3 regions of the Inquilinus sp. NPDC058860 genome follow, and region 3 is predicted to be linked to each of the others. Evidence: riboswitches for the same ligand, from Rfam matches in the RefSeq annotation. Region 3 holds a riboswitch; each other region holds the start of a gene.
What was found. A riboswitch is a leader RNA that binds a small molecule or an ion and turns the genes downstream of it on or off. The one in region 3 is predicted to bind S-adenosylmethionine.
Positions count from the first base shown of each region.

Region 1 (4,975 bases), on a different contig from region 3:
TCCTGGTCGCTACGGCCGTGGCTGGCCCTGGCGCATCACGACATCCCGTTCGAGGAGATCCTGATCCCGCTCTACCGCGACGGGTCGAAGGAGGCGATCCTGCGCCATTCGCCGAGCGGTAAGGTGCCGACCCTGATCGACGGCGAAACGACGGTCTGGGACAGCCTGGCGATCCTCGAATATCTGGCCGAGCGCTTCCCGGATCTCGCCCTGTGGCCGCGCGACCCGGCGCGCCGAGCACTCGCGCGGTCGATCTCGGCGGAGATGCACAGCGGCTTCATCGGTCTGCGCAACGAGCTGCCGATGGACCTGGATCCGCCCGACCCCGGCGGGGCCCACAGCGATGCGACCGAAGCCGATATCGCCCGCGTCACCGCGATCTGGCGGCAGTGCCGCGAGGCGGCCGGCACCGAGGGCGCGTTCCTGTTCGGCGCCTTCGGCGCGGCCGACTGCATGTATGCCCCGGTGGCGGTGCGATTCGACCGCTACGGCGTGCCGCTCGACCCGGTCTGCCGGGCCTATGCCGACGAGATCCTGGGCCTGCCGGCGATGCGGCGCTGGGTCGAGGCGGGGATGGCCGAGCCCTGGGTGCTCACCTTTTAGAGCGGGATGATACGACCGCGCATTCGGGCACGGTCAGACATGACGCCGAGCGTCTATGTGGTGCCTCTCCCGCCTGGCGGGAGAGGTCGGGCTCGCGCAGCGAGACCGGGTGAGGGTTGGTCCCGGCCTCGACAAACTCCCCTCACCCGGAGCCGCTTGCGTCTCCGACCTCTCCCGTAAACGGGAGAGGCAAAAAAACAGCTCCTTCGTTCGATAGGCTGATCGATCCGGCCCAAGATCACCCCGCTCCAACCCCCGGCTAACCGCGGCCGATGTCGCCGATCTCGTACGGCGTGGTCTGGTACAGCTGGTTGATCCAGTTGCCGAACAGCAGATGCGCGTGGCTGCGCCACCGGTTCTGCGGCTTGCGGCCGGGGTCGTTCCCCGGGAAATAGTCGTGCGGCAGGGCGATCGCCTTGCCGGCAGCGACGTCGCGGAAATACTCGTCGCCGAGCGTGTCGGTGTCGTACTCGACATGGTTGAACATGTGCAGCGACCGGCGGCTGGCATCTTCCAGCAGGCACAACCCGGCATCGTCCGACTCCATCAGCACCTTCATGCCGCTGGCCGCCGGGATGTCCTCGCGCCGGTTCTCGGTCCAGCGCGACACCGGGATGGTGAAATCGTCCGAGAAGCCGCGCAGATAGGGCGAGGCCGCCTCGACGATGCGGTGGCGGTACACGCCGAACTTCTTTGCGGGCAGCGCGTGCTTGGGCACGCCGTGGAAATGATGCACGGCGGCCTGGGCGCCCCAGCAGATGTTGAAGCAGCCATGGACGTTGGTCTGCGTCCAGTCGAAGACCCGGCGCAGCTCGTCCCAGTAGGTCACCTGCTCGAACGCCATCGTCTCGACCGGCGCGCCGGTGACGATGAAGCCGTCGAACTTCTCCGTCCGGACATCCTCCCAGTCGCGGTAGAAGGACAGGATGTGGTCGCTGGGCGTGTTGCGCGGCACGTGGTTGGTCATCTTGACCAGCGTCAGCTCGACCTGCAACGGCGAGGCGCCGAGCAGCCGGGCGAACTGGGTCTCGGTCTTGACCTTGTTCGGCATCAGGTTCAGCAGGCCGATCCGCATCGGCCGGATATCCTGCCGCACCGCCTGCGCCTCGAGCATCACCATGACCCCTTCCGCTTCGAGGACGGAGCGGGCGGGCAGGTCGTTCGGAATCTTGATCGGCATAGCTTCGGTCTGTTTCCACGCGTCGTGGGCAGGACCGATTGTGGAATGACCCGCTTGGTTGTCGGTTCGACCACATCCTCCCTCGCGGGAGCGCCACCTTGCTCGGGGAAGCAGGTTGGCGTCGGGCAGTGCCCAACTCCTGATGTGCGTCAAGTTCTACGGGGTCCGCCGGCACATTTCAACTGGATGAATGTGGATCTACGTCCGGTCCGCCGGGCTTCGGCTCAGGGAGGTCTCTCAGGGCGTCGCCCGGGCGGGCAGGCTCAGCACCGCATGCTCGGCATAATAGCGGGCGGCGCCGGGGTGCAGCGGCACGCCGAGGCCGCGCGTGGCGCCGTCGAGCGCGATCTCCTTGCCGCGCGGATGGCCCGCCGCCAGCAGGTCCAGGGTCGATTTCTGCCACAGGGCACGGGCGATCTCGTAGACCGTGGCCTCGGCGATCCGCTCCGCCACCAGCCAGATCGCCCCGACCGACAGGCCCGGCACCTCCGCGGCGACGCCGTCATAGAGGCCGGCGGGGATCGGCTCCTCGGCGAAGAACGGCACCTTGGCGACCAGCGCCTCGGCCTCCGGCCCCGCGATCGGCAGCAGCCGGATCGGCCGCCGCCGCGCCAGGTCGGCGATCACCCCGAGCGGCGGTCCGCCGGTCATCACCATGGCGTCGAGCCCGCCTTCGGCCAGCAGGTCGGCCGACGGCTCCGGCCGCTCGTAGATCTCGGTCACATCCGTCTGCTTCAGGCCGTAGGCGGCGAGGATCAGGCGGATGTCATAGATCGTGCCGGAGCCTTCGGCGCCGACCGAGACGCGCTTGCCCTTGAGGTCGGCCACCGACTGCACCGGGCTGTCGGCGGGCACCACGACATGGACGAATTCGGAGAAGAGATGGGCGATGGCGCGCAGGCTGGTCACCGGCGGCTGGCCGGCGAAGGGCCCCTCGCCGGCATAGGCGGCGAAGGCGACGTCGGCCTGGGCCAAGCCGGAATCGAACTCGCCGGCGTTGATCCGCCTGATGTTGTCGATCGACCCGGCGCTGGCCTGGGCCACCGCGATCAGGCCGGAAACGCCGCAGCTGCCGCCGGCGCTGCCGCAGGGGGGCAGGCCGGGGGGGCCGGAGATGGCGCCGGCGATGATGCCGCCGATCGGGAAATAGGTGCCGCCGGTGGTGCCGGTGCCGATGCGGAAGAACAGCGGGTCCTGCGCCCGCGCCGATCGCATTCCCCCCAATCCCGCTATGCCGATCCCCGCCGCGGCCATCCCGGCGGCGGGAAGCACCGAGGTCAGCAGGCGGCGGCGGGTCAGCATGGCGGTTCCCTTCAGGCGGCGTCGCGCATGGTCGGCGGCGTCTCGTCCGGCGCGCGCGGGTCGAGCTCGGCCGCGACCGGCGTGGTGGTGGGCACGGCGACGAAGCTGCCCTGCTCCTCGTTCGGCATCGCCGCCCGCCGGGTCATGCGGAAGACGGTGAACAGCGCCAGCAGCACCGCGACCGCGCCGGTCCAGACGAACAGCCCGGACGGGCCCAGCAGTTGCATCACCCGCGACGCCACGATCGGCCCGAACACCGCGCCGGTGCCGTAGCACAACAGCAGGCCGGCCGCGGCCGGCACCAGCTGCTCCGGCGTCATGAAGTCGTTGGCGTGGCTGAGGCTGAGCGGATAGATGGTGTAGGACAGCCCGCCGAAGGCCGCGAGCAGCACCAGCAACAGCGTGGGCGACAGCCCGCCGAACACCGCCAGGGCGGCGCTGATCAGCGCCAGCGAAATGGTGATGCCGAGGAATACCTGGCGCCGGTCGAAGCGGTCGGACAGCTTGCCGACCGGGTATTGCAGCAGGAAGCCGGCGAAGATCGCCGTCATCATGAAGCCGGCGATCCAGTCCGGCGACGGGTCGATGGTGCGGGCATAGACCGGCCCCATGCCGGAGAAGGCGGCGCTGATCAGCCCGACCGAGAAGCAGCCGGCGACGCCGAGCGGCGAGATCGCGATCAGGGCGCGCAGGCCGAAGCGCTTGACCTTGATCACCGGCGGCGTCTCGACCGGGGTCAGCGACAGCGGCACCAGCGACAGCGACACCAGCATCGCCACCACCGAGAACAGGGCGAAGCCGGCCGGGTCCATCACCGTCAGCCAGGGCTGCGACAGGCCGAAGGCGGTGTAGTTCACCGCCATGTAGGAGGACATCACCCGGCCGCGCACGGCGTTCACCGCCCGGGCGTTCAGCCAGCTCTCGATGATCGTGAACAGCACCGCCATGCTGATGCCGGTGATCAGGCGCAGCACCGCCCATACCACCGGGTCGACCCACAGCGCGTGAACCAGCGCCGTCGCCGAGGCGATCGCGGCGAAGGCGGCGAAGGTGCGGATATGGCCGACCAGCAGCACGATCCGCGGGCAGATCAGCGTGCCCAGGGCGAAGCCGCCGGAATAGAAGGCCAGCACCAGACCGATGGTCCCGACGTCGAAGCCGTCGAGATCCATCCGCACCGCGACCAGCGTGCCGAACAGCCCGTTGCCCATGATCATGATGGCGGCGCTGAACAGCAGCGGCGCCACGGCCAGAAGGACTGAGCCGAGGGAAGGCGGCGAAGAGGCGGAATCGGTGGCAGCCATCACGTCCGTTCTAGGTCGGCCGAAAGGCCGGGGCCAGGGAAGATTCGTGACGATTTCAGGGCAAGCCGCCCGATGGTCCCGGCCAGCAGATAAGGTGGGTCGGACAGCCGGGCGGACCAGCCCCTCGCAGCCTCGGGCGGACGGCGCGACGGCTGCGGTTCAGCCGCCGCGCTTCGGCCGGTAGAAGACGTGGTCGCCGATCGAGGCGCTGCGGCGGAAACGGTTGGTCCAGGCCGGCATGCCGCGGCCCAGCGCCCGCATCGCCGCCGGGGCCAGGAAGTACTGGCCGCCGTCGGTCGGGTCGTCGGCGAAATAGCCGTCCAGCATCTGCCAGACCACGAGCCGCGCGGTGCGCTGCAGGATCTCGTCCTGGGCGCTCAGCGGCGGCGGGAACTGCGGCATGGCGCCGCCCCGCACCGCCTTGGCGAAGGCGCGGAAACGCGGGCGCGACAGCGGTTCGAACTGGCCCGGATCGGCCAGCACCTCGCAGGGCGAATCGCCGAAGTCGTTGGCCACGGCGATGCGGTTCATCACCACCCAGACCACCGCCGCCATGCCGCGCGTGCCCTGGTTGCCGGCCTCGGTA
Region 1 covers NZ_JBHYMS010000016.1:80,521-85,495, forward strand. The annotation lists gene ACFW16_RS13640 (glutathione S-transferase family protein) at 1-603, shown strand, start outside; gene metA (homoserine O-succinyltransferase) at 863-1,783, opposite strand; SAM-I-IV-variant riboswitch at 1,828-1,934, opposite strand; gene ACFW16_RS13650 (TAXI family TRAP transporter solute-binding subunit) at 2,021-3,085, opposite strand; gene ACFW16_RS13655 (MFS transporter) at 3,097-4,389, opposite strand; gene ACFW16_RS13660 (cell wall hydrolase) at 4,549-4,975, opposite strand, start outside.
Region 1: it holds a riboswitch for S-adenosylmethionine, as region 3 does, so the genes downstream of both, metA (homoserine O-succinyltransferase) here and ACFW16_RS16905 (hypothetical protein) in region 3, are expected to answer to the same signal.

Region 2 (4,975 bases), on a different contig from region 3:
GCGGCATCGACAAGGTGCGCGACGGCTATGCCTGGGTGGTGGCCCGGCTGGTCCGGGTCGCGCTGCTGTCGATCGCACTGGTCGCCGCTTTCGGCGGGCTGGCCTGGCTGCTCAATTCCGCCACCCCGACCGGCTTCCTGCCCGACGAGGACCAGGGGCTGTTCTTCGTCGAGATGAAGCTGCCGGCGGCGGCCGCCGTCGGCCGCACCACCCAGGTGGTCGAGCAGGTCGAGGGGCTGGTGCGCGACATCCCCGGCGTCGCCGACATCACCGGCGTGGTCGGCCGCAGCTTCATCGACGGGCTGGCCGAGCCGAACGCCGCCTTCCTTGTGGTGGCGCTGAAGCCGTTCGACGAGCGGGTCAGGGAAGGGATCACCGTGTTCGACGTGATCCGCCAGGTGGCGATCCGCACCGCCGGCGTCCGCGACGCGCTGGTCATCCCCCTGAACCTGCCGCCGATCATCGGCCTCGGCACCGCCGGGGGCTTCCAGTATCAGCTCGAGGATTTCGAGGGCAAAAGCCCGAACGAGCTGGCGGCGGTGGCGCAGGGGCTGGTGGTCGCCGCCAACCAGACGCCGGGCCTGACCCAGGTCTTCACCTCCTTCAACGCCAACACGCCGCAGATCTTCCTGAACCTGGACCGCGAGAAGGCGCAGACGCTGGGCGTCGCCGTCAGCAGCATCTTCAATGCGCTGCAGGCGACGCTGGGCGGCTTCTACATCAACGACTTCAACCTGTTCGGCCGCACTTGGCAGGTGATCGCCCAGGGCGAGGCCAACGACCGCCGCACGGTCGACGACATCTACCGGATCTATGTCCGCTCCGCCTCCGGCCAGATGGTGCCGATGCGGTCGCTGGTCGACGCCGAGCAGCAGCTGGGGCCGCTGTTCATCACCCGCTACAACAACTACCGCTCGGTCAGCATCCTCGGCAGCGCCGCGCCGGGGGTCAGCTCGGGCCAGTCGCTGGCGGCGATGACGCAGGCGTCGAACGCCACCCTGCCGCCCGGCTACGGCTTCGAATGGACCGGCACCGCGCTGCAGGAGCTGCAGGCCGCCGGCCAGACCGGCTTCATCCTCGGCCTCGCGGTGCTGTTCGCCTATCTGTTCCTGGTGGCGCTGTACGAGAGCTGGTCGATCCCGGTCGGCGTGCTGCTGTCGGTCACGGTCGGCATCGTCGGCGGCCTGGCGGCGCTGTGGATCGCCGGCCTGTCGAACGACGTCTACGCCCAGATCGGCATCGTCGTGCTGATCGCCCTGGCCAGCAAGAACGGCATCCTGATCGTCGAGTTCGCCAAGGCCAAGCGCGAGGAGGGGTCGTCGATCGCCGACGCCGCGATCGAGGGCGCCCGGCTGCGCTTCCGGCCGGTGATGATGACCAGCTTCGCCTTCATCCTGGGCTTGGTGCCGCTGGTGACGGCGGCGGGCGCGGCCGCGGCCAGCCGGCGCGGCGTCGGCACCTCGGTGTTCGGCGGCATGATCGCGGCCTCGGCGATCGGCATCTTCCTGATCCCGATGCTCTACGTCACCCTGCAGCATGTCCGCGAATGGGTGCACGAGAAGCTGCTGGGCGGCTCGATCGCGCCGAAGCCGCGGGCCGAGGCGCCGGGCACGCCGGCCGAGTGAAACAGGGCGGCTCCTGCGAGAGCCGCCCTTCACTCGCTAATGCACCCAGCGGCCGCGGTCGCGGTACCAGGGCCGGCCGCGGTAGTAGTTGTCCCAGTAGGGGCCGGCGTCGAATCGGATCACCGGCACGCCGATCACCGGGGCGGCCTCGACGATGACCCGGCGGCGGTGCTGGACATCCGCCGCCAGGAAGCGGCCGTCGGTCCAGCCGCGGTCGGGACCGACACCGATGTCGCACCAGGCCCAGCCGTCAATGCAGCCGAAGATCTGCACCGGCACGCCCGGCCGCAGCCGCGCCACCATCGGATAGTCGGCCCCCGGCCCGGCGCGCAGCCGGACCGCCCCGGTGGTGTAGCCCGGCGCGGCATCGGCCGCCGTCGCCGCCAGGGCCGTCATCGCCAGCCCGGCCATCGCGGCCAAAGCGAGCTTCCATCTCATCATGCGAACTCCAGGGACGAGAATCCCCCTTCGTCCGCTTCAACGCGGCCGGGCCGGAATCCGGTCGCCTGATCAGCTGGGCGCGGCGCCTTGCCTCACCCCGCCCGACGGGCGGCGTCGAGGGCGCGGGACAGGTCGCGCTCCAGGTCCTCGATGCCCTCGAGCCCGACCGACAGCCGCACCAGCCCTTCGGTGATGCCCATGGCGGCACGGTCCGCCGCCTCCATCGCCCGGTGGGTGGTGGTGGTCGGGTGGGTGGCGAGCGATTTGGTGTCGCCGAGATTGTTCGAGATGTCGACCAGCCGCAGCGCATCGAGGAAGGCGAAAGCCGCCGCCTTGCTGCCGAGGTCGAAGGCGACCAGCGTGCCGCCGTTCTTCATCTGCCGCTTCGCCAGCGCGTGATGCGGATGGCTTTCCAGCCAGGGGTAGCGCACCGATTTCGCCGCCGGATGCGCCTCGACCAGCTGCGCCAGGCGGTGGGCGCCGGCGACCTGGCGCTCGACGCGCAGGCCGAGCGTCTCCAGCCCCTTCACCAGCACCCAGGCGTTGAAGGGCGACAGCGCCGGGCCGGTGTGCCGGTAATAGGGCAGGAAATCGTCGGTCAGGAACTTCCTGTCGGCCAGCACGGCGCCGCCCAGCACCCGGCCCTGGCCGTCGATGTGCTTGGTGGCGGAGTAGATCACCACGTCGGCGCCGAGTTCGAGCGGCTTCTGGCCCAAGGGCGTGGCGAAGACGTTGTCGATGAACACCTTGGCGCCGGCGGCATGGGCGATCCTGGCCACCGCGGCGACGTCGACCAAGTCGAGCGTCGGATTGGCCGGCGTCTCCAGGAACACCGCCCGGGTGTTCGGCCGCATCGCCGCCTCCCAGGCCGCGAGGTCGGCGCCGTCGACGAAGGTGGTGGTGATGCCGTAGCGCGGCAGGATGGTGCCGAGGATGACGAAGCAGGAGCCGAACAGCGCCCGGCTGGCCACGACATGGTCGCCGCCGCGCAGGTGGCAGAACAGGGCGGTGAACACCGCCGACATGCCGCTGGCGGTGACGTGGCAGCCCTCCGCCCCTTCCAGCAGGGCCAGGCGCTGCTCCAGCACCTCCAAGGTCGGGTTGCCGTAGCGGGAATAGACGAAGCCGGGATCGTCGCCGGTGAAGCGCGCCTCGGCCGCCGCCGCGCTGTCATAGACGAAGCCCGAGGTCAGGAAGATCGCCTCGGAGGTCTCGCCGTACGGCGTTCGTCGGACGCCGCCGCGGACCAGCGCGGTCTCGGGGCCGAATTCGTCTTCGCTGGGGGCTTCGTCTCGATCCATCTCACCGACTCCTCGATCCGACCGGGAGGCGGTGCGTGCGGGACCTGCGCGCATCCGACCTTTTAGCGGAGATTAACGTGGCCGCAAGCCGGTCGGCTCAAATCACCACGGGGCCGCCCGGAAGGACGACGGTCCAAGACTTATCGGCAAAACGGCGATCGGGCAATGCGTTTCAGGCAAGGCTGCCCTTCATCCCTCGGCCAGGGCGTAGAGCACGAAGGGCATCTCGATCCCTTCGTACAGCCGGCGGTAGGAGCGGCAGAGGCGGAAGCCGCGGGATTCGTAGAAGCCGCGGGCCAGCCGGTTATGGGCGAAGCTCTCCAGCGTCCGGCAGCCGCGCTTGACGGCGTCGGCCAGGAGCGCGGTGCCGGCCGACCGGCCCTGCGCCGCCGGGTCGACGAACAGCATGTCGAGATGCGACCCGGTCATCAGCGAGAAGCCGAGCGGCGTGCCCTGTCCGTCAACGGCGATGCGCAGGTCGGGCAGCCGGGCGGCGAAGCGGCGGGCGAAATCCTCCGGCCGCTTGCGGTCCAGGATCGCGGCCGGGAGGATGTGCTCGAAGGCGGCGCGGGTGCTGCGCCAGGCCACCTCGGCCACGGCCGGCACATCCGCCGCCGCCGGCGGCCGCACCGTCACCGCTTCCATCGTCTTCGCATCGCCCATCATCCGGCGCCCCGCAACCTGGGATCGAGCGCGTCCCGCAACCCGTCGCCGAGCAGGTTGAAGCCGAAAGACGCCAACAGGATGGCAAGGCCGGAGAAGATCGAATCCCAGGGCGACAGCAGCAGATAGCCCCGCGCCTCGGCCAGCATGCGGCCGAGCGACGGCACCGGCGGCTGGGTGCCGAGGCCGAGGAAGGACAGCGAGGCCTCGACCAGGATCGCGGTGGAGAGGGCCAGGCTGGCCTGGACCAGGATGACGCTGGCGAGGTTGGGTAGCACGTGGCGCCACAGCACCCGGCCCTCACCCGCCCCGATGGCGCGGGCGCCGAGCACGTATTGGCTGCCGGCGACCACGAGCGCCGGGCCGCGCAGGAGGCGGGCGAAGACCGGGATGTAGACCACGCCGATGGCCAGCGCCGTGGTCGTCGCCCCCGGCCCCAGCACGGCGACGATGCCGATCGCCAGCAGGATGATCGGGAAGGCGAACAGGATGTCCATCAGCCGCATGCCGGCACGGTCGAGCCAGCCGCCGCGCAGGGCCGCGGCCACGCCCAGCGTGCCGCCGACCAGCAGCGCCAGCAGCACCGCGCTGGCCGAGGCGGCGAGCGAGGCGCGGTAGCCGTAGAGGATGCGCGACAGCACGTCCCGGCCGAACTGGTCGGTGCCGAGCCAGGCCGCGGCGCTGGGTCCCTTCATCCGCTGGATGACGTGCTGGGCCAGCGGGTCGTCCGGGGCGATCCAGGGCGCCAGCAGCGCCGCCCCGACCTGCAGCAGCACCAGCGCCCCGCCGATCCAGACCAGCGGGTGCCGGGGCGCGGCGATGCGGCGGCGCGAGGGCGGCGCCAGGGTTTCCGGAAGGGGAGCCGTCATCTGAGGCCGATCCGCGGGTCGAGCGCGGCGTAGAGCATGTCGGTGACGAAGTTCACCAGCACGAATCCGGCGGTGA
Region 2 covers NZ_JBHYMS010000009.1:87,091-92,065, forward strand. The annotation lists gene ACFW16_RS08515 (efflux RND transporter permease subunit) at 1-1,625, shown strand, start outside; gene ACFW16_RS08520 (SH3 domain-containing protein) at 1,662-2,066, opposite strand; gene metZ (O-succinylhomoserine sulfhydrylase) at 2,159-3,367, opposite strand; SAM riboswitch at 3,410-3,486, opposite strand; gene ACFW16_RS08530 (GNAT family N-acetyltransferase) at 3,557-4,033, opposite strand; gene ACFW16_RS08535 (ABC transporter permease) at 4,030-4,899, opposite strand; gene ACFW16_RS08540 (ABC transporter permease) at 4,896-4,975, opposite strand, start outside.
Region 2: it holds a riboswitch for S-adenosylmethionine, as region 3 does, so the genes downstream of both, metZ (O-succinylhomoserine sulfhydrylase) here and ACFW16_RS16905 (hypothetical protein) in region 3, are expected to answer to the same signal.

Region 3 (4,975 bases):
CGACGGCGGAGATGTGGACGAAGACGTCCGAGCCGCCGTTCTCCGGCTGAATGAAGCCGAAGCCTTTGGTGCTGTTGAACCACTTAACGGTGCCGATCGGCATCGCTTTTCCTCCAGTTGAGGGGGTGGCGCCGCGCGGAACTGCGCGACGCATCAAACGGGAAGGGGAAAGGCGAGGGATCCGCGGCCGCGAGGGCATAGCAGGCCGGCCGTCCAAACCAGAATGACCCCCCAAACATGGGGGAATACGGGTGGAATGGCAAGGTCGACGCGGAATCAGACCGGATATGCCGGGTCCGCACAGCCGGATCCGGGGTCAGAACGGCGATCCGGACGCGGCCATCGCCATCAGTCTTTCGGCCTCGCCGGGCACGCCTTCGGCCAGGCGGGCGGCGGCGACGAAAGGCAGCCAGGCGAAGACCAGGTCCCGGCTCTCGCCCGCGGCTGCGATGTAGGTCTCGACATAGGCGACGGCCAGCTCCGGCGCCACCGGCCGGATCAGCACGTAGGAGCGGCAGACATCGGCCGCCGGATCGCCGGCGCAGGCGTCCAGCCAGTCGACCACCACCTCCTGCCCCGGCGGCCCCAGGATATTCCAGGGATGAAAGTCGCCGTGGCAGAGGCGGTCGCCCTCCGGCAGCTCGGCCAGGTCGTCCAGCAGCCGGCGCCGCAATGCTTCATCCGGGATCGGCGCCCGGCCGATATTGACCGCCAGCCTGGCTTTCATGCTGCCGAGATGCGTCCCCGGATGGCCATGGATCTCGATCTGAAGCCGGGCCATGCGCTCCAGGCAGGCCGAAACCCGGTCGGGCCGGCAGCGGATGGCATCGGCGAGGGACGGCCCCCCGGCCCGGGTCATGGCGATCCCCCAGCGGCCGTCGATCTGCCCGACGGCCCGGGCCGAGGGCGCGGGCAGCCCGAGCGCCTCGATCAGCGCCAGGATCGACGCCTCGCGGAACGCCGCCCGCTTCGGCGCGGTCGCCGTCGTCCGGTACAGCTTGACCACCAGGTCGCCGGCATCGAAGACCTCGGCCTCCTTGCCCGATCCGAGCAGCGGTCCGAGGGGCAGGTCCATGGCTACATCCGGCGCAGGGCGACGGCGTCGACCGAATGGTCGGCGGCCTTGTGCAGCACCAGCCGGGCGCGCTGCCGCGTCGGCAGGATGTTCTCGCGGAGGTTCACCCCGTTGATCCGGTCCCAGATCTCGCGGGCGACGCGGCGGGCTTCCGCCTCCGGCAAGTCGCGCTGGTGATGGAAATGGGAGGAGGGGTCCCGGAACGCGGTGCGCTGCAGCAGCAGGCGGCGCTCGACGAACCAGCGGGCGATGTCCTCCTCCTCGGCATCGACATAGACCGAGAAGTCGAAGAAATCGGAGGTGACGACCGAGGCCCCGGCCGGGGCCTGCAGCACGTTCAGCCCCTCGAAGATCAGGATGTCCGGCCGGCGGATCACCTGCTTCTCGCCGGGCAGGATGTCGTAGGCGAGGTGGGAATAGACCGGCGCCTCGACCTCCGGCCGGCCGGACTTCACCGCGGCCAGGAAGCCGATCATCCGGCGCAGGTCGTAGCTCTCGGGGAAGCCTTTGCGCCGCATCAGCCCGCGCTCCTCCAGCACCGATTTCGGCCACAGGAAGCCGTCGGTGGTCACCAGCTCGACCCGCGGATGGTCGGGCCAGCGCGACAGCAGCAGGCGCAGCAGCCGCGCGAAGGTGCTCTTGCCGACGGCGACGCTGCCGGCGACCCCGATGATGTAGGGCGGCGGCGGGCCGGGCCGGCCGAGGAAGGCGTCCTGCACCCCGTCGAGCCTGCGGGCGGCGGCGACGTGCAGGTTCAGCAGGCGCGACAGCGGCAGCAGGATGTCGGCGACATCGGCCTGCGACATCGGCTCGTTCAGCCCGCGCAGCTCGGCCAGCTCGGTCTCGGACAGCGCCATCGGCGTCGAGGCCCGGAGCGCCGCCCATTCCGCTCGGGTGAAGCGGTCATAGGCCTGGGGCCGGGCGGCGAACAGGTCGGGCACGGGCCGGGCAGGGGAGGGATCGGGCATCGCAGGCTCGCCGCTGGAGGACGGGTCAGGGTCCGACGATCCGTGGGTCCGAGGCAAGGCCTGCCATCCCTCTTGCGCTGCGCCTCGGCCCGCGCTACACCCGGCCTCGCATCCAGAGCTGGGCTGACGCCCACGCCAACCTGCCTCCCGGGCAAGGTGGTGGCCTCTCGCAAGAGGGGCGATGCGGCCGGACCGGCAACCAAACGGGTCGAACGCCGCGCGTCAGCCCTCCTCGCAACCGCGAAGGAGGGTTTTTCATGTCCGCATCCGCTTCCGCCGCGATCCCGCTCGCCGGCCCCGGCGACACGGTCGAGCGGCTCGACGAGCACCCCTGTCCCGGCCCGCGCGACCCGCACCGGCGCGAGATCCTCTACGCCGTGGTGCATCGCGGCGCCGGGCTGTGGACCCATCTCTACCGCGTCGTCCTCGCCGCCGCGTCCCGGCCGGAGATCCATCTCGACCGGGTGCTGGAGGGCGATCGCCTGGCCGATCTGCGCCAAGCCTATGGCCGAGTGGCTGACCTGGCGGCGTGAGATGCTGAGTAGGTTGGGTTCGCTGGGCGAACCCAACATCGTGCAGCCGGACCAGTGTCGGGTTCGCTGTCGCGAACCCAACCTACGTCGTGGCGTGCGTTCACGTCGCCCGCACGTAGCGCCCGGGCGCGTCCTCGATCGGGGTCAGCTCGCGGTCCCCAGGGTGCCGGGCCGGGACCTGGCCGCCGGCATGGCGGGAGATCCATTTCTGCCATTCCGGCCACCAGGAGCCTTCGACCTGCTTCGCTCCCTTGAGCCAGGAGTCGGGGCTCGCCGGGGTCCGGGTGTTGACCCAGTGGCAGTACTTCTTCGCCGCCGGCGGGTTGACCACTCCGGCGATGTGGCCCGAGGCGCTGAGGCAGAAGCGCACCGGGCCGCCGAACAGCTGGGTCGCGGCATAGGTCGAGGCCCAGGGCGCGATGTGGTCGTCGCGGGTCGATAGCATGAAGCTGGGCGTCCTGATCGTGGTCAGGTCGATCGGCACGCCGGCGAGCGCTATGCCGCCCGGCTGCGCCAGCCGGTTCTCCTGATACATGTTGCGCAGATAGAAGCTGTGCATCGCGGCCGGCATCCGGGTCGCGTCGCTGTTCCAGTACAGGAGGTCGAAGGGGAAGGGGTCCTTGCCCAGGAGGTAGTTGTTGACGACGAAGGACCAGATCAGGTCGTTGGCGCGCAGCAGGTTGAAGGTCGTCGCCATGGCCGAGCCTTCGAGATAGCCCTTGCCGGACATCTTCGCCTCGATCGTCCGCAACTGCTCCTCGTCGACGAAGATGCCGAGCTCGCCCGGATCGGTGAAGTCGGTCAGCGTGGTCAGATAGGTCGCGCTCTTGACCCGATCCTCTTCGCCCTTGGCCGTCATCCAGGCCAGAGTACAGGCCAGAAGCGTGCCGCCCAGGCAGTAGCCGACGACATTGACCTCGCGCTCGCCGGTCGCCTGCTCGATCGCGCCGATCGCCGCCAGCGACCCCTCCAGCATGTAGTCGGCGAAGCTCTTGCCGGCCAGGCGCCCGTCCGGATTGACCCAGGAGACCACGAAGACGGTGTGGCCCTGTTCCACCGCCCAGCGGATCAGGCTGTTCTGCGGCTTCAGGTCGAGGATGTAGAACTTGTTGATCCAGGGCGGGATGATCAGCAGCGGCCGCCGCGCCACCGTCTCGGTGGCCGGGTCGTACTGGATCAGCTGCATCAGCTCGGTCTCGAACACCACCTTGCCGGGGGTGACTGCGATGTTGCGGCCGATCTCGAAGGCGGTGCGGTCGGTCATGCTGACGGCCAGCCGGCCTTGGCCGCGCTCCAGGTCGGCCAGCATGTTCTCGAGGCCCTTGACCAGGTTCTCGCCGCGCGATTCCAGCGTGCTGCGCAGCACTTCGGGGTTGGTGGCGACGAAGTTGGATGGCGCCATCGCGTCGATGAACTGGCGGGTGTAGAAGTCGACCTTCTTCGCCGTCTTGGCATCCAGCCCCTCGACCTGGCGGACCGAGCCCTGCAGCCAGCGCGCGGTCAGCAGGTAGGACTGCTTGATGAAATCGAACACCGCGACCTCGCTCCAGGCCGGGTCCTTGAAGCGCTTGTCGCCCTTCTCCGCCGTCACCACCGGCTCCGCCTCCTGGCCCAAGAGACGCTGGGCGGTGCGGCTCCACAGCGTGGCATAGTCCTGCCACAGCGACATCTGGGCCTGCACCAGCCGGGTCGGGTCGGCCATCAGCCGCGAGGTCATGGCCAGGAAGGCCGAGCCGATGTTGAGCGGATCCAGCTCCGGCGCCTCGGCGCGGCCCTGCTTCTCCAGGAAGGCGGTGACCAGCCGGGCGCTGCGCTCGGCGATCTCGACCATGCGGCGCGCCAGCTCGGCCGGATCCGCCGGCGGCGGGGCCTCCGGCGCCGCGGTGCCGGGCTTCGTCTGGGCCTTGGGCTCGGCTTCGCCGGACTTCGTCCGGGCCTTGATCTCGGCTTCGCCGGACTTCGTCCGGCTGGGGGCCGCGCGGGCGCGTTCGGTCATGGCCAAGGATCCCTTGTCTGCGGCGGCATCGCCCGAGGCGCGGAATCGAGCGTAGAATGCCGCTTATCCGCCACTTTGCACGGCCATCCTCTTTCCAGTCCACCCTTTCAACGAAGTGTGCTAGGCACGTGCCCATGCGTCGCACCGGCTCTCTCATGATCGCTTCCGCCCGCCCCGGCCTTCCGGTCCGTGGCGCCGTTGTCACCCTCGCCCTCGGCCTCGCCCTCGCAGGCTGCGGCGGCCGCATCTTCGACGGCACGCCCTATGCGGGTGACGTCCCGGCCTCCGTGCCCAAGGTCGAGACCGCCGAGGTCACGCCGCTCGGGCCGGCCGAGGCGCCGCCGGTGCCCAGCGTCGGCGGGCCCCTGGGCACCGCCCAGGCGGGTGACACCAAGACCTACAA
Region 3 covers NZ_JBHYMS010000022.1:10,503-15,477, forward strand. The annotation lists gene ACFW16_RS16890 (cold-shock protein) at 1-103, opposite strand, end outside; gene ACFW16_RS16895 (phosphotransferase family protein) at 317-1,075, opposite strand; gene coaA (type I pantothenate kinase) at 1,078-2,043, opposite strand; SAM-I-IV-variant riboswitch at 2,147-2,256, shown strand; gene ACFW16_RS16905 (hypothetical protein) at 2,301-2,576, shown strand; gene phaC (class I poly(R)-hydroxyalkanoic acid synthase) at 2,677-4,407, opposite strand; gene ACFW16_RS16915 (OmpA family protein) at 4,728-4,975, shown strand, end outside.